Regions from separate parts of the Variovorax monticola genome, predicted to be linked through region 2. Evidence: riboswitches for the same ligand, from Rfam matches in the RefSeq annotation. Region 2 holds a riboswitch; the other holds the start of a gene.
The links. Region 2 has a riboswitch for glycine ahead of ACSFA5_RS17410 (D-amino acid dehydrogenase). Riboswitches for the same ligand answer to the same signal wherever they lie in the genome.
Positions count from the first base shown of each region.

Region 1: linked by a shared signal. The riboswitch ahead of gcvT (glycine cleavage system aminomethyltransferase GcvT) and the one ahead of ACSFA5_RS17410 (D-amino acid dehydrogenase) in region 2 are both predicted to bind glycine.

Region 1 covers NZ_JBPJZP010000001.1:634,956-646,415, forward strand. Annotated here, with positions in the region: gene ACSFA5_RS02855 (electron transfer flavoprotein-ubiquinone oxidoreductase) at 1-1,526, shown strand, start outside; gene denD (D-erythronate dehydrogenase) at 1,599-2,618, shown strand; gene ACSFA5_RS02865 (TRAP transporter substrate-binding protein) at 2,662-3,636, shown strand; gene ACSFA5_RS02870 (TRAP transporter small permease) at 3,727-4,239, shown strand; gene ACSFA5_RS02875 (TRAP transporter large permease) at 4,250-5,542, shown strand; gene ACSFA5_RS02880 (AraC family transcriptional regulator) at 5,561-6,352, opposite strand; gene ACSFA5_RS02885 (MFS transporter) at 6,444-7,634, shown strand; gene ACSFA5_RS02890 (hypothetical protein) at 7,858-8,406, shown strand; glycine riboswitch at 8,440-8,530, shown strand; glycine riboswitch at 8,543-8,655, shown strand; gene gcvT (glycine cleavage system aminomethyltransferase GcvT) at 8,701-9,879, shown strand; gene gcvH (glycine cleavage system protein GcvH) at 9,932-10,303, shown strand; gene gcvP (aminomethyl-transferring glycine dehydrogenase) at 10,355-11,460, shown strand, end outside.
Region 2 covers NZ_JBPJZP010000004.1:602,205-613,664, reverse strand. Annotated here, with positions in the region: gene ACSFA5_RS17435 (DMT family transporter) at 1-610, opposite strand, end outside; gene ACSFA5_RS17430 (LysE family translocator) at 607-1,206, opposite strand; gene ACSFA5_RS17425 (aminotransferase-like domain-containing protein) at 1,341-2,786, shown strand; gene ACSFA5_RS17420 (PhaM family polyhydroxyalkanoate granule multifunctional regulatory protein) at 2,855-3,613, shown strand; gene ACSFA5_RS17415 (FIST signal transduction protein) at 3,659-4,939, shown strand; gene ACSFA5_RS17410 (D-amino acid dehydrogenase) at 4,949-6,253, opposite strand; glycine riboswitch at 6,346-6,462, opposite strand; glycine riboswitch at 6,493-6,590, opposite strand; gene rfbB (dTDP-glucose 4,6-dehydratase) at 6,708-7,778, shown strand; gene rfbD (dTDP-4-dehydrorhamnose reductase) at 7,775-8,665, shown strand; gene rfbA (glucose-1-phosphate thymidylyltransferase RfbA) at 8,693-9,589, shown strand; gene rfbC (dTDP-4-dehydrorhamnose 3,5-epimerase) at 9,586-10,134, shown strand; gene ACSFA5_RS17385 (hypothetical protein) at 10,293-11,460, shown strand, end outside.

The sequences.
Region 1 (11,460 bases), on a different contig from region 2:
CCGGCGCGCACATCCTGTCGGGCGCCATCATGGACCCGCGCGCCCTGAACGAACTGCTGCCCGACTGGAAGGAACTCGGCGCGCCGCTGAACCAGCCGGTGACCGACGACGCGATGGTGTTCCTGGGTGAAAAGGGCAGCTTGCGCACACCCAACGCCTTCCTCCCGGCCTGCTTCCAGAACCACGGCAACTACATCATCAGCCTGGGCGCCTTCACCAAGTGGCTGGCGCAGCAGGCCGAGAACCTGGGCGTCGAAATCTTCCCGGGCTTCCCGGCGGCCGAGGTGCTCTACAACGAGAACGGTTCGGTGCGCGGCGTGGCCACCGGCAACATGGGCGTGGGCAAGGACGGCGAGCCGACCGAAAACTTCCAGCTCGGCATGGAACTGCTGGGCAAGTACACGGTGTTCGCCGAAGGCGCGCGCGGCCACCTGGGCCGCCAACTCATTGCGAAGTACAAGCTCGACGAGGGCAAGGACCCGCAGACCTACGGCCTCGGCGTGAAGGAGGTGTGGGAAATCGACCCGAAGCGCCACGTGCCCGGCTTCGTGCTGCACACGGCCGGCTGGCCGATGAAGAGCGACACCTACGGCGGCGCCTTCCTGTACCACATGGAGGACAACAAGGTCACCATGGGCTTCATCACAGGCCTGGACTACAGCAACCCGTATCTCAGTCCGTTCGAGGAAATGCAGCGCTGGAAGCTGCACCCCAACATCCGCTGGTACCTGGAAGGCGACGAGGCCAAGGGCATCAAGCCGGCCAAGCGCATCGGCTACGGCGCGCGCGCCATCACGGCCGGCGGCCTGCAGTCGCTGCCCAAGACCGTGTTCCCGGGCGGTGCCCTGGTCGGCTGCGAGGCCGGCTACCTGAACGTGAGCCGCATCAAGGGCAGCCACGCCGCCATCAAGACCGGCATGCTGGCCGCCGAAGCCGCGTTCGACGCAGTGCAGGCCGGGCGCCAGCACGACGAGCTCACGGCCTACCCGGAGGCGTTCGAGAAGAGCTGGCTGCACGCCGAGCTGAAGAAGGCGCGCAACTTCAAGGCCTGGTTCAAGAAGGGCCTGGGCGTGGCCACCCTCATGAACGGCATCGAGCAATGGCTGCTGAAGGGCAACATTCCCTGGACCCTGCGCCGCACCAAGCCCGACCACCTCTACCTGAAGCCCGCCGCCGAGTGCAAGCCCATCGTGTACCCGAAGCCCGACGGCAAGCTCACCTTCGACCGGCTCTCCAGCGTGTTCATCAGCAACACGAACCATGAAGAGCAGCAACCGGCCCACCTGACGCTCAAGGATGCGACGGTGCCGGTGAACATCAACCTGGCCAAGTTCGCGGGCCCCGAAAGCCGCTACTGCCCGGCGGGCGTGTACGAGTTCGTGGGCACCGAAGACGGCAAGCAGCGCCTGCAGATCAACGCGCAGAACTGCGTGCACTGCAAGACCTGCGACATCAAGGACCCGACACAGAACATCGTGTGGGTGACGCCTGAAGGGGGCGGCGGGCCGAACTACGTGGGGATGTAAGGCGCGGACTTCGCCTGTTTTCAGGAGCCCTCTTCGGAGGGCTTTTTTGTTCGACAAGGAGACAAGACAACCATGCACATCGTCATCACCGGCGGCGCCGGCTTTCTGGGCGCGCGCCTCGCCCGCACCCTGCTCGCGCAAGGCCAGCTCTCGCTTGCGGGCGCACCCGCTCGCACTATCCAGCGCATCACCCTCGTGGACCGCGCCCCGCCGCCGGCCGACCTGGCGGCCGACCCGCGCATCGCCGCCGTCACCGGCGACCTCAACGCGCAGCTCTGCGCCGATGCGGACACCACCCTCTGGCGCGAGGCCGACGCCATCTTCCATTTGGCCGCGGCGGTCAGCGGCGAATGCGAGGCCGACTTCGACCTGGGCATGCGCAGCAACTTCGCGGCCACGCACGCGCTGCTCGACAAGGTGCGCGCGCTCGGCACGAAGCCGGTGCTGGTGTTCGCCAGCTCGCTCGCGGTGTTCGGCGACTCGCCCGAGCAGCCGCTGCCCCCGGTCATCGAAGACCACACGCTACCAACGCCGCAGACCAGCTACGGCATCCAGAAGTTCATCGGCGAGCAGCTGGTGGCCGACTACACCCGCAAGGGCTTCGCGCGCGGGCGCAGCGTGCGGCTCATGACGGTGAGCGTGCGACCGGGCAAGCCCAACGGCGCGGCCTCGGGTTTCTTCAGCGGCATGATCCGCGAGCCGCTGGCCGGCTTGCCCGCCGCCTGCCCGGTGCCCGACGCCACGCCTGTCGCCATTGCGTCACCCGCGCGCACCATCGAGGGCATCTTGCGCGCCGCCGAAGCGACCGATGCGCAATGGGGCCCGCGCACCGCGCTCAACCTGCCCTCGCTCGCCACCACTGTGGGCGACATGGCCGCGGCGCTGGAGCGCGTGGCCGGCAAGGCGGCCACCGCCCTGCTCGACCGCACGCCCGACCCCGCCATCCAGCGCATCGTGAAAACCTGGCCCGGCCACATCGAAACCGCGCGCGCCCGGGCGCTGGGGCTCGCGTCGGACGAGAGCTTCGAGGCGGTCATTCGCGATTACGTCCGTGAAAATCCCGACGCGGTAAAGCTCCCGGGTGTTGCATAGTCCGGTGCGCCTGACGCGCACCTGACCCCAACCCGGAGACATCATGAAACTCGGCCACATCGCCGCCGCCTGCCTTTCGCTTGCCCTGGGCACCTCCGCCCTCGCGCAGGCCCCGACCGTCCTGAAGATCGGCTACGCGACCTCCAAGGAGTCGCACTACGGCGTGGGCTCCACGGTGTTCTGCGACGAGATCGAAAAGGGCACGCAAGGCCGCTTCAAGTGCCAGCATTTCGCCAACTCGGCCCTGGGTGGCGAGCGCGAGCAGATCGAGGCCATCCAGCTCGGCACGCAGGACCTGGTGAACACCTCGACCGGCCCGGTGGGCAACTTCGTGCCCGAGGTGAAGATCGTGGACATCCCGTTCCTGTTCCGCGACTACGACCATGCCCGCAAGGTGATGGACGGCCCGATCGGCCAGGACATCCTGACCAAGTTTCCGAGCAAGGGCATCGTCGCGCTGGCCTGGACGGAAAACGGCTTCCGCCACATGACGAACAGCAAGCGCGACATCGTCAAGCCCGCCGATGCGGCCGGCCTGAAGATGCGCACCATGGAAAACAAGGTGCACATGGACGGCTACCGCACCTTCGGCATCCTGCCCACGCCCATGGCCTTCCCCGAGCTGTTCGGAGCACTCCAGCAAGGCACGGTCGACGGCCAGGAAAACCCGATTCCGGTGATCCTGGCGTCGAAGTTTTCGCAGGTGCAAAAGCACCTTTCCCTCACGGGCCACGTGTACTCGCCGGCGCTGCTGCTGCTGTCGCCGAAGGTGTGGAACAAGCTGTCGGACGCCGACAAGAAGGTGTTCACCGACGCCGCGAAAAAGGCCGCCATCGCCCAGCGCAAGAAGGTCAACGACGACGAGAACAACGGCATCGCCCAGCTCGAGAAAGACGGCATGAAGGTCACGCGCACGGTCGACGGCGCCGCCTTCCGCGACGCACTGAAGCCCGCCTACGTGAGCTACGCCAAGGAATTCGGCGCGGACAACATCAAGAAAATCGCGGACGTCAGGTAAGCCGTCACGGCTGAAACGCTTCCACAACGCGCCCGGCCCGCCTCAGTGCGCCGGGCGCTTTGCCTTTTCGACAGAACCGAGACACCTACCGTGCAAGCCTTCGAGCGCTACTTTCTCGCCGCCAACCGCTGGGCGCTGATTCTTCTGCTGGCCGCCATGTCGGTCATCATCTTCACCAACGTCGTGCTGCGCTACACCACGAACCAGTCGCTCGAATGGGCCGAAGAGGTGTCGCGCCACATGATGATCTGGCTCACCTTCCTGGGCGCCGGGCCGGTGCTGCGCTACGGCGGGCACATCGCGGTCGAGAACCTGCAGGACGCGCTGCCGCACGCGGGCGCCGTCGCGGTGCGCGCCTTCGTCGCCGCGCTGCTGTTCGCCTTCTTCGGCTTCATGGTCTGGTACGGCTGGCTCTACATGCAGCGCACCATGTTCCAGCTGACGGCCGTGACGCAGATTCCGTTTGCCTACATCTACAGCGCCATGCTCATCGGCGGCGTGCTGCTGACCGTGCACTGGCTGCTGGTGGTGCGCGGCTACGTGCTGCGGCGCGAGTTCGCCTCCGACGACCACTTCGACGCCAATGCGTCGGCGTCGCTGTAAGGGAACGACCATGGACGCCAGCATTGTTCTGATCGTTTCCGCCTGCGTGTTCCTGGCCATCGGCGTGCCGGTGGCCTTTGCGCTGGGCCTGTCGACCGCCACCACGCTCATCCTTGCGGAGAACTACCCGCTGATGGTGCTGCTGAAGGAAACCTTCACCGGCATCGACAGCTTTCCGCTGATGGCGGTGCCCTTCTTCATCCTGGCGGCCGAGCTGATGAGCGGCGGCTCGCTCACCGAGGTGCTGCTGCGCTTCGCGGGCCAGTTCGTGGGCCACCGGCGCGGCGGGCTGGGCTACACCAACGTGGTGTCGCTGACCTTCTTCTCGGGCATCTCGGGATCGGCGCTGGCCGACGCGGCGGGGCCGGGGTCGATGCTCATCAAGATGATGGCCAAGGCCGGCTACGACCGCTCGTACGCGGCGGCGCTCACGGCGTCGACGGCCATCGTGGGGCCGATCATTCCGCCCTCGATCATCATGATCATCTACGCGCTGCAGGACGAGACGGTGTCGGTGGGCCAGCTGTTCGTGGCCGGCATCCTGCCGGGCATCCTGATTGCGGTGGCGATGTGCATCGTGAACTTCCACGTGTCCAAAAAGCGCAACTACAAGGGCGAAGGCCGCACGCCGCCGCTGCGCGACATTCTCATCACCACCTGGAAGGCGATTCCCGCGATCTTGCTGCCGGTGGTCATTCTGGGCGGCATGCGCGCCGGCTGGTTCACGCCGACCGAAGCCTCGGTGGTGGCGGTGTTCTATGCGCTGGTGTGCGGCAAGTTCGTCTACCGCACGCTCGAGTGGAAAGCGCTGCCGGACATTCTTTCGCGCTCCGCCCTGCTGTCGGCGTCGGTGCTGATCATCATCGGCCTGTCGGCCTCGTTCGCCTGGGTGCTGACCATCGAGGGCATTCCGCAGCAGATGGCCGAATGGCTGGTGGGCATGAACCTCTCGCCGTGGATGTTCCTGATCATCGTCAACGTGTTCCTGCTGCTGTTCGGCATCTTCATCGAGCCGCTGCCGGGCGTGATGGTGCTCGCGCCGATCCTCGCGCCGGTGGCCATGAAGCTGGGCGTGGACCCGGTGCACTTCGCGATGATCGTGATCTTCAACCTCACGCTGGGCATGATCACGCCGCCCGTGGGCGGCCTGCTGTTCGTGACCTGCAACGTGTCGAAGGTGCCGATGTCGGCGCTGGTGAAGGAGCTGGTGCCCTTCCTTTGGGCGCACGGCGCGGTGCTGATGATCCTGACCTTCGTGCCGGCGTTGAGCACGTGGTTGCCGCGGGCGCTCGGGTTCAAGTAGCGCGGTTTCTTCGAAAGCTCAGCCGTCCTGGTGCAGGTACTGGCTGGGCGGCACGCCCAGCGCGCGGCGGAACATGGCGGTGAAGGCGCTCGGGCTCTCGTAGCCGTGCGCCAGCGCCACTTCGAGAATGGACGCGCCCGCGGCCAGCTTCGGCAGGCTCAGCAGCAGCCGCGCCTGCCGGCACCATGCGCCGAAGTTCATGCCCGTTTCGCGCTGGAACAGACGCGCCAGCGTGCGGCTGTTCATGTGCAGGCGCAGCGCCCAGTCGTCCAGCGACGCGGGCAGCGACGGGTCGCGCACCAGTGCCTCGCACAGCGCGGCCAGTCGCGCGTGGCGCGGCATGGGCACATGCAGCGACAGGGCCGGCGCCCGTTCGATCTCGTCGAGGATCAGCTCCATCACCCGTTCGTCGCGACCGCCAGGCGCATAGTCCAGCGCAAGCGACGCCGCCGTGACGATCAACGCCCGCAGCAACTCGCCGACACGGATCACGCGGCAGTCGCCGCCCAGGTCCGCGCGCGTGCCGGGCTCGACGAAGACGGTGCGCATCTTCACCTCGCCCGCCATGCGGATCTGGTGCGCCATGCCGGCCGGCACCCACACGCCGCGCCCCGGCGGCACCACCCAGCTGCCAGCCACCGCGCTGACGAGCATCACGCCTGAAATTGCATGGATCAGCTGCCCGCGCCGGTGCGTGTGCAGCGGAATGAAGGCGTCGCCGTCGGGGTCTGTCGCCAGCACGGCCACCGCGCGCGGGGTCGACTCGCCCTCTTCGGGGCGCAGGTTCAGGCTCGGGTTCGGTTTGTCCATTTCTCGACGATAGATGCCAATTCGTAGCAGGAATATCTTCGCGCGGCTTCATACGATGGCTATTTTCAATGGACATCCAGAAAGCGATCGAATGAACAAGCGCCGCCTCGGCCTGCTCACCGGCACCCATGCCGTCAACGACCTCTACCAGGGCCTCGTGCCCGCCCTGCTGCCTTTCATGGTGCTGGAGCGCGGCTACAGCTATACGGCCGTGAGCGGGCTGATGCTCGCGGCCACCGGCCTGTCGAGCGTGGTGCAGCCGCTGTTCGGCCTGTACGCCGACCGTCACCCGCGCAGCTGGCTGGTGCCCACGGGCTTCCTGGTGGCGGCGCTGGGCGTGGTGCTGGCGGGCATCGGCCAGAGCTACCTGCTGACCTGGATCGCCATCGCGCTGTGCGGGTTGGGCATCGCGGCCTACCACCCGCCGGCCACGGTGGCGGCGCGCGCGGCCGGGGGCGCCTCGCAGAAGGCGATGAGCGTGTTCTCGGTGGGCGGCACCATCGGTGCCTCCTTTGCGCCGGTGCTCGCGGCCACGGTGGTCGGTGATGGAGGCCTGGCGCGCAGCTACCTGCTGGGGGTGCCGGCGCTGGCGATGGGCGTGGTGTGGCTGCTGGCGAATGCAGGGCGCGGCGGTGCGTCCGCCGCCACCGCAGCCGCCGCGCGCAAGGCCGCCGGCGAGGTGCTCAAGCCCCACAACGACTGGCGCGCCTTCGGGCTGCTGGTGGCGACCATCGTGGGCTGGTCGGTCCCGTACGTCACGGTGCTGTCGATGCTGTCGCTGCGCGTCACGCGCGACCTGCACGGCACCGCCTTCCAGGGCGCGGCGGCGCTCACCGGCTTCACCGCCGCGGGCGCGGTGGGCGTGCTGCTCGGGGGCTGGCTCGGCGACCGCATCGGACGCATGGGCACCATCCGCAGCGGCTACGTGCTGGCCCTGCCTTCGCTCGCCGGCCTGGTGCTCGCACCGACGCCCGGCTGGGCGCTGGCCTGCACCGCGCTGCTCGGCATGAGCATGTTCCTGCCCTTCGCCGCGCAGGTGACGCTGGCGCAGGACTACCTGCCGCGCAACCCGGCCACGGCCAGCGGCATCACGCTGGGGCTGGCGCTGTCGGTGGGCGGGCTGGTGTCGCCGCTGTTCGGCATGCTGTCGGACGCGCGCGGGCTGGGCGTGACTTTCACCGCGGTGCTGTGCGTGCTGGGCGCGGCGACGGTGTTGGCGCTGCGGTTGCGCAACCGTGTGGTGCAGGTGATGCCGGAGGGAGCGAAGGGCGCGGCGGCCTGAACGCTGGCGTGCGGTTGCGCAGCGCAAGGTGTCGTTCGATCGCTCGGGTCGAGCCGCAAGACGCTGGCGCTGCAGCGCGTGGGCAACCAGTGGCTCATTCGCAAGGAGATCGCGGGCGGATGACGCCGCCAGCAACCGTTGCCCGTGTAAACCAAACGGTTCATGAAGATGTCACCGCTTGCAACGATGCTGCAGCCCTCGACTCCCGAAAGCTGTGGCTGCCATGTTCCCCACCAAGACCGACAAGGCCCGCGATGAACTCCAGGGCGGCCAGCGCACGCTCAGCCAACGGGAGCGCGCGCTGCTGCTCATGGCGGACGGCCGGCGCTCGCTGACAGACTTCAGCCCGCTGTTCAGTACCCGGGACGAGGCCGACCAGGCGCTCCAGGCGCTGGTGCAGCGGGGCTACCTGCAAGACCCGCAGGCCGTAGCGGCTGCGGCTGCGGCCGCGCAGGCGGCGCAGGCCCCGGCGATACCCGCCGCCGACCCGATCCAGCTGAGCACCTCGGCCGACAACTTCGACGGCAAGCGCTCGCTGGCCACCACGCGCATGTTCCTGTTCGACATCTGCGAGCGCATGTTCGTGCGCCGCGACCCCAAGTTCGCCCTGCAGATGCGCGACGCCCTGCGCGAGGCGCGCGACCGCGAGGCCATGATGACCATCGCCGCGCTGATGCTCAGCGAAATCGAGAAGGCCGCAGGCCCGGAGCGCGCCGAATCGCTGCGCGAACGCATCGACCGGTTGCTGCCGCCGGCTGAAATCGTCCACTGACGCGAAAACCCCGGGCACCGCGATCCACTACACTCGCCCCGGTCAGGAGAGAGCCCCGCGCGACGGGGCCGCCGAAGGCGCAGGGGATTCCCGAACGCTCAGGCAAAAGGACTGACAAGGCGCCGGTACACACCGGCGTTTCCTTGCTGGAGAGAGGCCGCCGTACCTGAAACGATGCAGCGGCCCACCGAAGGAGCAAACCCCGATCGTGGGGCGAATCTCTCAGGTAAAGCGGACAGCAGGGGTGGCCCATGGCTTGCGTCATGGATTTCGTCTGCCCCTTTGGAGCGCCCCATGGCCTCTTCCGCTGCTTCCGCCCCCGACACCCCGCTGCTCAAGACCCCGCTGTACGACCTCCACGTGGAGCTCGGAGCCCGCATGGTCCCGTTCGCCGGCTACGCGATGCCGGTGCAATACCCCGCCGGCCTGATGGCAGAACACAAGCACACGCGCGACGCGGCCGGTCTGTTCGACATTTCCCACATGGGCCAGCTGCGCCTGGCCGGCCCCGACGCCGCTGCGGCGTTCGAGACCCTGATGCCCGTCGACGTGATCGACCTGCCCGCCGGCAAGCAGCGCTACGGCCTGCTGCTGAACGACGAGGGCGGCATCCTCGACGACCTGATGTTCTTCAACGAAGGCAACGGCTCGCTCTTCGTGATCGTCAACGGCGCCTGCAAAGCGGCCGACATCGCCCACATCCGGCAGAAGATCGGCGGCCGCTGCGACGTGCAGCCCCTGCCCGGCCACGCCCTGCTCGCGCTGCAGGGCCCGCAGGCGGCGGCCACGCTGGCACGCCTCTCACCCGGCATCGAGCGCTTCGTGTTCATGACCGGCGGCGCGGTGCGGATCGGCGGCATCGCTGCCTTCGTCACCCGCAGCGGCTACACCGGCGAAGACGGTTTCGAGATCTCGGTGGCTGGCACGGACGCCGAGGCGCTGGCCCGGCTCCTGCTGGCCCAGCCCGAGGTGAAGCCCATCGGCCTCGGCGCGCGCAATTCGCTGCGGCTCGAAGCCGGCCTGTGCCTGTACGGCAACGACATCAACACCACGACCACACCGGTCGAGGCCTCGCTCAACTGGGCGATGCAGAAGGTGCGCCGTGCCGGTGGCGCGCGCGAAGGCGGCTTCCCCGGCGCCGCGAAGATCCTGGCCCAGCTCGCCGCGGCCACCCCGGGGGCCGCCGGCCACACCGATCACGACACGCTCAAGCGCAAGCGCGTGGGCCTCGTCGCCCTGGAGCGCATTCCGGTGCGCGAGGGCACGGTGCTCCAGTCTTTCGAAGGCCACGACATCGGCATCGTCACCAGCGGCCTGCTCGGCCCCACGGCCGACCGCTGCGTGGCCATGGGCTACGTGGCCACAGCGTTCGCGGGGCCGGGCACGCGCCTGCAGGCCATCGTGCGCGGCAAGCCGGTGCCGATGGAAGTCTCGACGCTGCCTTTCGTGCCGACGCGCTATTTCCGGGGCTGACCACGGCTAGGCTCTGCACCCCGAATCAATTTTTTCCACGAGGAGTTTTTCCATGAGCATCAAGTACACCAAGGACCACGAATGGGTGTCGGCCGAAGACGGCGCGGCCACCGTCGGCATCACCGTGCATGCGCAGGACGCGCTGGGCGACGTCGTGTTCGTCGACCTGCCCGAAGTCGGCAAGAGCTTCGCGCAGGGCGAAGTCGCCGGCGTCGTCGAATCGGTGAAGGCCGCCGCCGACGTGTTCATGCCCGTGTCGGGCGAGATCGTCGAAGTCAACGAAGTGCTGCGCGCCGACCCCTCGCTTGCCAACAGCGACCCGCTGGCCACCGGCTGGTTCTTCAAGGTCAAGCTCAGCGAACCCGCGCAACTCGACGCGCTGCTCGACGCTGCCACGTACGACAAGTTCGCCGCCGAATCCTGATGCGCTGAGTTCTTCAGCCGCCTTTTCTTTTCTTCTCCAGCCTTCACCGCCATGCCGATTCCCGCCCTTCCCTCTTTGCAAGAACTAGAGAACGCCGAAGAATTTCTCGCCCGCCACATCGGCATCGATGCGGCGGACGAGGCGCGCATGCTGCCGGTGATCGGCTCGGCCACGCGCGCGGAGCTCATCGACGGCATCGTGCCGGCGGCCATCCGCCGCGCCAGGCCGATGCGGCTGCCCGCGCCGGTGACCGAGGCCGACGCGCTGGCCGAGTTGAAGGCGCTGGCGTCGAAGAACAAGGTGTTCAAGAGCTTCATCGGCCAGGGCTACTACGGCACGCACACGCCCGGCGTCATTTTGCGCAACGTGCTCGAAAACCCCGCCTGGTACACCGCCTACACGCCCTACCAGGCCGAGATTTCGCAGGGCCGCATGGAAGCCCTGCTCAACTTCCAGACGATGGTGTGCGACCTCACGGGCATGGCCATCGCCAACGCGTCGATGCTCGATGAAGCCACGGCCGCGGCCGAGGCCATGACGCTGGCCAGGCGCAGCGTGAAAGCCAAGAGCAACGTGTTCCTGGTGTCGGGCGACTGCCACCCGCAGACCATCGAAGTCATCAAGACGCGCGCCGCGCCGCTGGGCATCGAGGTCAAGGTGAGCACCGTGTCGGAAACGCTGCCGCTGCTGATGGTGAGCGGCGAGTTCTTCGGCGTGCTCGCGCAGTACCCCGCCACCACCGGCCACGTGCACGACCTGCGCCCGCTCGCGGGCCATGCGCACCAGTGCGACGCCGCCTTCATCGTCGCGGCCGACCTGCTGGCGCTCACGCTGCTGGTCGCCCCCGGCGAGTTCGACGCCGACATCGTCTGCGGCACCACGCAGCGCTTCGGCATGCCGCTGTGCAACGGCGGCCCGCACGCCGCCTACCTCGCCTGCCGCGATTCGTTCAAGCGCTCGCTGCCGGGCCGCCTGGTGGGCGTGAGCGTCGACGCGCACGGCCAGCCGGCCTACCGCCTGGCGCTGCAGACGCGCGAGCAGCACATCCGCCGCGAGAAGGCCACGTCCAACATCTGTACCGCGCAGGTGCTGCCGGCCGTGGTGGCCAGCATGTACGCCGTGTACCACGGGCCCGACGGCCTCACGCGCATCGCGCA
Region 2 (11,460 bases):
AGGGCAGCGCCATCACGCAGACCCAGCAGATCACGCGCTCGGCGCCCAGCGAGGGCGTGACCTGCGCGCCGTAGATGTAGCCGAACGATGCGGCGATGACCGCGCCCACCAGCAGCAGGTCGGCCCACTCGAAGCCGAAGCCATGCCCGGTCTGGCTCGCGCGCAGCACCGAGAACACCACCACCAGCAGGCTGCCCGCGACGGCGCACAGCCAGAAGCCGAGCCGCGCGCGCTGGTGCAGCACCCAGGCCGCGACAGCGGCTGTCACCAGAGGCAGCAGCGCCGTCACCACCGCCGCATGGCTGGCCGTGACCACGCGCAGTGCATAGGCCAGCAGCAGCGGAAAGCCGATGCAGTTGCCCAGCACCGCGATGCCCAGCGACTTCCACTGGTGCGCGGCCGGGCGCCGCGAGCGCGTGACCAGCAGGAAGATGGCCGACAGCACGCCCGCCAGCGCCGCGCGCCCGAGCGTGACGAACCACGGCGACAGCTGCGGTGCGTCCTGCGTGCCGGTGGCCAGGCGCGTCATGGGCAGCGTGACGGCGAACATCGCCACCCCCAGCACGCCGAGCCACATGCCCAGCGTCTCGTCCCTGATGTCGAGCTTCATACGCGCACCATCCACCAGGCCGTGAGCACCAGCACCAGGCCCATGGCGCGGTTGAACCACAAGAGGCGCTTGCCCCTGGCCAGCCAGTCGCGCAGCAGCGCGCCGAGCAGCGCATAGGTAAGGTTGCTCGCGAAGGCATAGACCATCATCACCGGCGCCACGATGGCGAACCGGCCCAGCGCGTCGGGCTGGCCGGCGATCCAGCCCGCCACCAGCGTGAGCGCCAGCAGCCAGGCCTTTATGTTCACGAACTGCAGCATCACGCCCTGGCCGAAGCCGACCGACAGCTTGTCGCCGTCGGCCTTGCCCAGCGTGGCGCTGCCGCTGAGCTTGTACGCCAGCCACAGCAGGTAGCCGATGCCCAGCACCTTGATGGCCACGCGCAGCGGGGGCACCGCCACCACCAGCGCGCCGATGCCCGCGGCGCACAGCGCCAGCAGCAGCGTCCAGCCGACGGGCACCGCCACGACGAAGCGCATGGCGCGCGGCATGCCGCCGTTGGCGGCCAGGGCGGTGGACAGCGTGGTGTTGGGTCCGGGCGAGAAACTCATCGCCGTGGCCAGCACCAGCAGCGCGGTGAATTCTTGCCAGTTCATGGCACACACTCTAAACTTCAGACCATTACAGTGCCAATACAGATGATCGAACAATCCCGGAATCTGTATTGGTCAATCCTTCGACACAGCGCCGCTTCAAGAGAGCGGGCGCTCCTGCCGCGAGTGAACCACGCATGCTGACACGCACCTCCACCCAGTCGCTCACCAGCCAGCTGGCCGACCGCCTGGCCGAGCGCATTCGCACCCGGCTGCTGGCGCCCGGCGCGCGCCTGCCGTCGGTGCGCGAATGCGCGCGGCAGCAGGGCGTGAGCCCGTACACGGTGGTCGCGGCCTACGACCAGTTGCTGGCGCAGGGGCTGGTCGAGGCCCGCCGGCAACGCGGCTTCTATGTGCGCGACTCGGCCCCGGTACAGGACGGCCGCCCCAGCAACGGCGCGGACGCCGGCACCGTGAGCGGCATGCCCGCCGCGATGGCCGTGCAGATGATGGCCTCGCGCGTGCCGGCCGACGCCAGCTCGCTGATCCGCAGCATGTTCCACCGCCCGAGCGACAAGCCGCAGCCGGGCATGGGCGTGTTCCCGCCGGACTGGATGGCGTCGACCTTCATGCCCACCGCCGTGCGGCGCATGACCGGCACGGCCGTGCTGCAGGAGCTGTCGCTGCAATACGGCGAGCCCGCCGGCGACATGGCGCTGCGCCGCAGCCTGTCGCAGAAGCTGGTGGGCATCAACGTGCCGGCCTCGCCCGAGCAGATCGTGACCACCATCGGTGCCACCCATGCGCTGGACATCGTGAGCCGCACGCTGCTGCGCGCGGGCGACCCGGTCATGGTCGAGGAGCCGGGCTGGGCGCTGGAGTTCGCGCGGCTGGAGGCGCTGGGCATGCGCATCCTGCCGGTGCCGCGCCGCGCCGACGGCCCCGACCTGGAGGTGATGGCGCAGTACTGCCTGCTGCACAAGCCCAAGCTGTTCGTGAGCGTGAGCGTTCTGCACAACCCCACGGGCTACAGCCTCACGCCCGGCAGCGCGCACCGCGTGCTGCAGCTGGCCAACGCGCACGACTTTCACATCGTCGAGGACGACACCTACAGCCACCTCGCGCCCGAGCACGCCACGCGCCTGAGCGCGCTCGACGGGCTGCAGCGCACCATCTACGTGAGCGGCTTCGCGAAGATATTGGCGCCCAACTGGCGCATCGGCTTCCTGGCCGCGCCGCCCGCGCTCAAGGAGCGGCTGCTGGAGACCAAGCTGCTGGCCACGCTGACCTCGCCCACGCTGTTCGAGCGGGCGTTGTCGTGGTGCATCGACCAGGGCCAGCTGCGCCGCCACGCCGAGCGCATGCGCGTCCGGCTGGACGGCGCGCGCAGCCGGTCGGTGAAGCTGGCCATGTCGCACGGCTGCACCTTCGCGTCGGAGCCGGCGGGGCTGTTCGGCTGGGTCGATACCGGCGTGGACACCGACGCGCTCACCCAGCGCATGCTCGACCAGGGCTACCTGCTGGCGCCGGGGTCGCTGTTCCATGCGCGCCGGCCGCCGAGCACCCTGATGCGCATCAACTTCGCGACCTCGCAGGACGCGGCCTTCTGGAAGGTGTTCAGCAAGGTGCGCGGCGAGCTCTGAGGCCTGCGAAAAGCCCGGGGCCTTGGAGTAAGCTGCCGGCACAAGAAAACCCAGCCTGGAGACCCCCCATGAGCAACGCCGACAAGCCCTTCGACTTCAGCCAGTTCGTCCCCGGATTCGACTTCCTGAAGAACCTCGCCGGCGGCGCGGCCGCAGGGGCCGGTACCGGGGCCGGCGCGGTGCCCGGCATTCCGAGCCTGGCGAGCTGGGTGGCGCCCACGCTGAGCGTGGAAGAGGTCGACAAGCGCATCCAGGAACTCAAGACGGTGCAGTACTGGCTCGAGCAGAACGGCCATGCGCTCAAGGCCACGATCCAGGCGCTCGAGGTGCAGAAAATGACCCTGTCCACACTGCGCGGCATGAACGTGCGCATGGAAGACATCGCCAGCGCGTTCACCAAGCAGGCCGCCGCGATGGCGCCGGCGGCTGCGGCGGCCGCGACCGCGCCGGCCCCCGCGCCCGAGCCCGAAGAGGTCGAAGACGAATCGCCCGAGGAAGAAACCTCGGCACCGGCGAAGTCGCGCGGCAAGCCCGCTTCGGCCGGGTCGAAGGCCGGCGGCGCGGGCGTGGTCGACCCCATGCAGTGGTGGGGCGCGCTCACCGAACAGTTCCAGCAGATCGCCAGCACCGCGCTGCAGGACGCGGCCCAGCTCAAGGTGCCGGCCATGGCGCAGCCGCTGGCCGATGCCGTCAAGGCGATGGGCACGCCGGCCGCGCGCAAGCCAGCCGCCGCAAAGCAGGCCGCCGCACGCAAGGCCCCTGCCGCGCCGGCCGCCAAAAAGAAGACCGCCACCGCCGCGCGCAAGCGAACCTCCGCCCGGCGCTGACGTCATACACAGATATTTTTTGAAGAGAACGGGTCGGCACGCATCATGAAGTTGTTTCCCTCCGGTCATGCCACCCATCCGCAGTGGCGCATGGCGGCCGGCCTCGTGCTGGCCCAGTTGCGCGCGCAAATGGCCCTGCCCGACTACGCGTCGGCGCCCACCCTGGGGCTGCTCTACATCACCGACCACTACGCCAGCGACGCGCAGGACATCCTCGACCACCTGAGCGCCGAGCTGTCCGAGGTGACCGACTGGTCGGGCACGGTCGGCATCGGCGTGTCGGCCAACAACGCGGAGTACTTCGACGAGCCCGGCATCAGCCTGATGCTGTGCGCGTTGCCGAGCGACCAGTACCGCGTGTTCTCGGGCGTGGCGCCGCTGGGCAACTCCGAAATGAGCGGCTTCGAGGCGCACACGGCGCTGGTGCATGCCGACCCCGCGACGCCCGACCTGGCCGAGCTGATCGGCGAGATGGCCGGGCGCACCGACACGGGCTACCTGTTCGGCGGGTTGTCGTCGGGCCGCCACGGCTCGCTGCAGTTCGCCATCGGCGGCAACGGCAACATCCGCGGACATGGCGCGGCGGGCGGCGTGTTTTCGGGCGGCATGTCGGGTGTGGTGTTCGGCGAGGGCGTGCGGGTGGTGTCGCGCGTCACGCAGGGCTGCCAGCCGCTGCGCTCGGGCGCGGTGCGCGAGCGCGAGATCACCGAGGCCGACGGCAACCTGCTGCTCAAGCTCGACGGCGAACCGGCGCTCGACGTGCTGCTGGCCGACCTGCAGGTGTCGCTCGAGCGGCCGCAGGAGGCCATCGACGCGGTGCGCAACACGCTGGTGGGGCTGGCCGACGCGGGCAGCGACGGCATCCGCCGCACCGGCGACCTGGGCGCCGATGTGCTGGTGCGCCACATCATCGGCCTGGACCCCACGCGTCGCGGCATCGCCATTGCCGACACGGCCGAGGCCGGCATGCGGCTGACCTTCTGCCGCCGCAACGCGCAGGCCGCGCGGGCCGACCTGATGCGCATCTGCGCCGAAATTCGCGAAGAACTGGAGCCCGAAGAGCAGACGCTGGCCACCGCGCGCGCCGTGGCCGCGGGTGAGGCCGAGGCCGCGCCGCACCCGGCGCGGCGCATTGCCGGGGCGGTGTACGTGAGCTGCTCGGGGCGCGGCGGGCCGCACTTCGGCGCGCCGGGCGCGGAGCTGCAGATCGTGCGGCATGCGCTGGGCGACGTGCCGCTGGTCGGCTTCTTCGCGGCGGGCGAAATTGCCCGCCACCATCTGTATGGCTACACCGGCGTCCTGACGGTGTTCACCAGCAACGACTGACCCTGGCGATCACGCCGGCTGCAGCACGCGCGACTGCGGCGCAGGCATGCCGCCGGTGAACGCGAAATCGACCTCGGGCGCCAGCCCGCTCACGATGCGCGCGATCGACTTGCCCGAGCCGCAGGCGTGCGTCCAGCCGAGCGTGCCGTGGCCGGTGTTCAAGAACAGGTTCGCCAACCTGGTCTTGCCGATCAGCGGCACGTTGCTCGGCGTGGCGGGGCGCAGGCCGGTCCAGAACTGCGCCTGCGTGGTGTCGCCGGCGCCCGGAAACAGCGCTTCGACGCGGCGCACGATGGCTTCGCAGCGCACCGGGTTCAGGTCGCGGTCGTAGCCGTTGAGTTCGGCCGTGCCGGCGATGCGCAGGCGGTCGCCCGACGCCGAGGTGTAGCGCGAGAACACCAGCTTGAACTCGTCGTCGGTCAGCGAGACCTGGTAGGCCTTGGAGGCGTCCTTCACGGGCAGCGTCACCGAGTAGCCCTTGGCCGGGTAGATCGGCAGCCGGATGCCCAGCGGCGCGGCCAGCAGCGGGCTCAGCGAGCCCATCGCCATGACGAACGCGTCGCCGCGAATGCGCTGGAAGCGGCCCTCGGCGTCGGTCACCTCGACGTGGTCGACTTTGCCGCCGGCTTCGCGCAGGGCGGTGACGGTGTGGCTCATCAAGAACTTCACGCCGGCCGCGGCCGCCAGTTTCGAGAGCTCGCGCGCGAAGCGGTTGGCGTCGCCCGATTCGTCTTCCGCCGTGAAGGTGGCGCCCGCGAGCTTGGGGCGGATGTGGGCGAGGGCGGGCTCGATCTTCACCGCCTCGTCGGCTGAGATGACCTGGCGTTCGCAGCCCAGCGCGCGCATCTGCTCGGCGGGGGCGAGGGCGCCGTCGAACTCCTTTTGCGTCGTGTAGAAGTGCAGGATGCCCTGGGTGCGCTGGTCGTAGTCGATGTGCGTGTCACGGCGCAACTGTTGCAACACGTCGCGGCTGTAGGTGCCCAGTTGCACGATCTGTTCGATGTTGTGGCGGGTGCGCGCTGGCGTGCATTCGCGCAGGAACTGCAGGCCCCAGAGCCACTGGCGCATGTCGGCGCGAATGCGAAACAGCAGCGGGGCGTCTTCCTTGCCCAGCCACTGCAGCACCTTGAGCGGTGCGCCCGGGTTGGCCCACGGTTCGGCATGGCTCACGGAAATTTGCCCGCCGTTGGCAAAGCTGGTTTCGGCGGCCGGGGTGGCCTGCCGGTCGATCACGGTCACTTCGTGGCCGAGTTGCTGGAGGTAGTAAGCCGAGGTCACGCCGAGCAGGCCGGCGCCAAGAACGATCACGCGCATTTCAAATACCTTTTGAGGTTGAAGCGCTTGAACGACGGGCGTGGTGTGCTATTGAATCAATAGCAGGCAACCGGACGACCGTGGTCCAAGTTGCCGCTCCCCCTGTCCTCGGTACCTGAGAGATTCACCCGTTGCGCCCGCAGCGGGTTTGCTCCTTCGGTGCATCGTTGCCACTGTGCGTGGTGCGATGGCTCTCCAGACGGCGTTGTCAGTTGGTGCAGTACTGACCCCTTGCCGAAATCTTCTTCGAAGACCTCGTCGGGCCGACCTGAGCGTTCATGGGAGTTTGCGCCTTCGGTAGGGCCACCTGGGTGGCCCGCTCTCCTGCAGTGTGGCCGATTGTAAACACCGGTTGCGCCCGCGAGACAAGCCTTGTGTTTCGGCACACCGACCCAATGGGATAATCGCCAGTTCGTTTGCCGCAGGGCAAATGCTTCATATAACAGGGGACCCCATGATCTTGGTTACCGGCGGCGCTGGCTTCATTGGCGCCAATTTCGTACTCGACTGGATCGCGAACAGCGACGAGCCGGTCGTGAACCTCGACAAACTGACCTACGCGGGCAACCTCGAGACCCTCGCGTCGCTCAAGGGCAACCCCAACCACATCTTCGTGCAGGGCGACATCGGCGACAGCGCGCTGCTCGACCGCCTGCTGGCAGAGCACAAGCCGCGCGCCGTGGTCAACTTTGCAGCCGAATCGCACGTCGACCGCTCCATTCACGGCCCCGAAGACTTCGTGCAGACCAACGTGCTCGGCACCTTCCGCCTGCTCGAATCCGTGCGCGGCTTCTGGAGTGCGCTGCCGGCCGAGCAAAAGGCAGCCTTCCGCTTTCTGCACGTGTCGACCGACGAGGTCTACGGCTCGCTTTCCAAGACCGACCCCGCCTTCACCGAAGAGCACAAGTACGAGCCCAACAGCCCGTACTCGGCCAGCAAGGCCGCCAGCGACCACCTCGTGCGCGCCTGGCACCACACCTACGGCCTGCCGGTGGTTACCACCAACTGCTCGAACAACTACGGGCCGTTTCACTTTCCCGAAAAGCTCATTCCACTGATGATCGTCAACGCGCTGGCCGGCAAGCCGCTGCCCGTGTACGGCGACGGCATGCAGGTGCGCGACTGGCTCTACGTGAAGGACCACTGCAGCGCCATCCGCCGTGTGCTCGAAGCCGGCAAGCTCGGTGAAACGTACAACGTGGGCGGCTGGAACGAGAAGCCCAACATCGAGATCGTCAACACCGTGTGTGCGCTGCTCGACGAACTCAGCCCCAAGGCCGGCGGCAAGCCGTACAAGGAACAGATCACCTACGTCACCGACCGCCCCGGCCACGACCGCCGCTACGCCATCGACGCGCGCAAGCTCGAAGCCGAGCTCGGCTGGAAGCCCGCCGAGACCTTCGACTCCGGCATTCGCAAGACCGTCGAGTGGTACCTCGCGAACAGCGAGTGGGTGCGTAACGTGCAAAGCGGCGCCTACCGCGAGTGGGTCGAAAAACAGTACGACGCGAAGGCTGCTGCATGAAGCTGCTGCTGCTTGGCAAGGGCGGGCAGGTGGGTTGGGAATTGCAGCGCAGCCTGGCGCCGCTGGGTGAGCTGGTGGCGCTCGATTTCGACAGCACCGATTTCCATGCCGACTTCAGCCGCCCCGAGCAACTGGCAGAGACCGTGCTGAAGGTGCGCCCCGACGTCATCGTCAATGCGGCGGCGCACACCGCCGTCGACAAGGCCGAGAGCGAGCCCGAGTTCGCGCGCAAGCTCAACGCCACTTCGCCCGGCGTGGTGGCCGAGGCGGCGCAGCAGATTGGCGCGCTGATGGTGCATTACTCGACCGACTACGTCTTCGACGGCAGCGGCACCGCGCCCTGGAAGGAAGACGACGCGACCGGCCCGCTGAGTGTGTACGGCCAGACCAAGCTCGAGGGCGAGCAGCTGGTGGCGCAGCATTGCGCAAAGCACCTCATCTTTCGCACGAGCTGGGTGTATGCGGCGCGCGGCGGCAACTTCGCCAAGACCATGCTGCGGCTGGCGAAGGAGCGCGACAAGCTCACCGTCATCGACGACCAGTTCGGCGCGCCCACGGGCGCCGAGCTGCTGGCCGACATCACGGCGCACGCCATCCGGGCGACGCTGCAAGACCCCAAGAAAGCCGGCCTCTATCACGCGATTGCCGGCGGCGAAACCACATGGCACGGCTACGCGCGGTATGTGCTCGGGCTGGCGCAGCAGGCCGGCGTCGAGCTCAAGGCCGGACCCGATGCCGTCGAGGCCGTGCCGACCAGCGCCTTCCCGACCCCGGCGAAGCGCCCGCACAACTCGCGCCTGGACACCACCAAGCTGCAGACCACCTTCGGCCTGCGCCTGCCCCCGTGGCAGGACGGCGTTGCGCGCATGCTGCGCGAAACGCTCTGACGCGTGAATTCACACGAGAAGAAAAGCATGACCACGACGACTCAACGCAAGGGCATCATCCTGGCCGGCGGCTCGGGCACCCGCCTGCATCCGGCGACCCTGGCGCTCAGCAAGCAGCTGCTGCCCGTGTATGACAAGCCGATGATCTACTACCCGCTCAGCACGCTGATGCTGGGTGGCATGCGCGACATCCTGATCATCAGCACGCCGCAGGACACGCCGCGCTTCCAGCAACTCCTGGATGACGGCAGCCAGTGGGGCATCAACCTGCAGTACGCGGTGCAGCCGAGCCCGGACGGCCTGGCGCAGGCCTTTCTCATCGGCGACAAGTTCGTGGGCAATTCGCCGAGCGCGCTGGTGCTGGGCGACAACATCTTCTACGGCCACGATCTCGTGAACCTGCTCGCCGACGCCGACAAGAAGCCGTCCGGGGCCACCGTGTTCGCATACCACGTGCAAGACCCGGAGCGCTATGGCGTGGTCGCGTTCGACGCGAAGGGCAAGGCCAGCAGCATCGAAGAGAAGCCCTTGAAGCCCAAGAGCAGCTACGCCGTCACCGGCCTCTACTTCTACGACAACCAGGTGGTGGACATTGCCAAGGCCGTGAAGCCGAGCGCGCGCGGCGAGCTGGAGATCACCGCCGTCAACCAGGCGTACCTCGAACTGGACCAGCTGAACGTGCAGATCATGCAGCGCGGCTACGCCTGGCTGGACACAGGCACGCACGACAGCCTGCTGGAAGCGGGCCAGTTCATTGCGACGCTGGAGCATCGGCAGGGGTTGAAGATTGCTTGTCCGGAAGAGATTTCGTGGCGCAACGGATTCATCTCCAGTGAACAGCTCGAGAAGCTCGCGGCGCCGCTGGAGAAGAGCGGCTACGGCAAATACCTGCGGCACCTGCTGAACGACGAGGTGCGCTCATGAAGGCCACGCCGACAGCCATTCCCGATGTGCTGGTGATCGAGCCCAAGGTGTTCGGCGACGCGCGGGGCTTCTTCTTCGAAAGCTTCAACCAGAAGGCCTTCGACGAAGCGGTCGGCCATCATGTCGATTTCGTTCAGGACAACCACTCGCGCTCGGTCAAGGGCGTGCTACGTGGCTTGCACTACCAAATTCAGCAGCCGCAGGGCAAGCTGGTGAGGGTGGTGCGCGGCACGGTGCTCGACGTGGCGGTGGACATCCGGCGCAAGTCGCCGACTTTCGGCAAATGGGTTTCACAGGAACTGAGCGAAGAAAACCACAAGCAATTGTGGGTGCCCGCGGGCTTCGCGCACGGATTCCTGGTGCTGAGCGATACCGCTGACTTCCTGTACAAGACAACGGACTACTACGCCCCGGCCAACGAACGCTGCATTGCCTGGAACGACCCGGCCATCGCCATCGTTTGGCCCGACCTGCAGAGCGATTTCGTGTTGTCCGCCAAGGACCAGACCGGCAGACGTCTGGCCGACGCCGAAGTATTTGAATGACGCCGTGCGCGGCGCGCCAGCACGGGCGCTTTTCGGGCGCACCCTTCAGTTTTCTTCTCTCATGCGGCCGCACGTTGCGGCCCACATTCATTCGGCCGGTTCCTGACGACGGCGAAAATGAACAACTCACCGTCTCGCATTTTTTCTAAGCGCCGCCAATGAATTTCAGATGGACCACCGTGCTTGCCCTGCTCCTCCTGGGCGGCGTGGCAACGGCGACAGGCTTGCACCAGCTGAGTTGGCATTCGATCGCCGCCCTCCGGTGGGACGCGCTCAAGCCATACGCCGTGGTGATGGCGAGCGGCATGTTCGTCGCCGAAATCTGTTCGCGCTGGCTCGGCATCCATCGGCTGGCGGCCGGCGCGGCCGTGGCAGCCGCCATTGCATTGGCCACGGGCGCGGCGGGCGCCTTGCTGGTCGTGGCGTGGATCGCGCTCGCGAGCCACGTGGTGGGCTCGACGGTGCTGACGGTGTGGAGCAAGCGCAGCGAAGCGCCCTCGGCCCTGATCTCGGTGCTCGTGGGCGCTGTCGTGTATGGGTCGCTGATCGGCCTTGCCGCGCACTGGCCCATCAACTACCCGGGCTTGTACGCCATCGCGCTGGCCTTGCCGATCGTTTTCGGCTGGCGGCAGGTTCGCACGGCGCTGCTGTCGATGAAGACCTTCGCCCGCAGCAAGTCGACGTCCTGGCTGGACCTGCTGATCGTCGGCGTGGCGCTGGCTCACTTCATCGTGGCGTTGATGCCGGAAACCGGGCACGACGCCCTGGCCTCGCACCTGTTCATTCCCGCGCACCTCGCGGCGCGCCACGCCTGGGGCTTCGACGTCAGCCTGTATGCGTGGGCGGTGATGCCGATGATGGGCGACTGGCTGTTCTCGCTGGGCTACATGCTGGCGGGCGAAACAGGCGCTCGCCTGGTCAATGTCGGCTTCGTGCTGGCCACCTGCTGCCTGGTGCGCGAACTCGTGCTGTGGGCCGGCGGCAGCCGGGCCGGTGCGAAGTGGGGCGCGCTGCTGTTGCTCACCACGCCGCTGGCGCTGCTCGAAAGCAGCAGCCTCTACATCGAATCCGTCTGGGCGGCCTTCGCGGTCGCCGGCGCGCTGTCGCTTTTCAGGGCGCTGCAGCGCGACGGGCAGCGGCCCGCCGACATCCGCTCGGCCGCCATCCTGCTCGGCGGCGCACTGGCCGCGAAAGCGATCACGCTGGCGATCCTTCCCGGGTTGTTCATCGTGTTCCTGGTGCGTTTTCGCGTGTGGGCCATCAAGGCATCGGCGGGGCGCTTCGCGCGTGCACTTGGGCTGTTCGCGCTGGTAGGCTGCGTTCCCT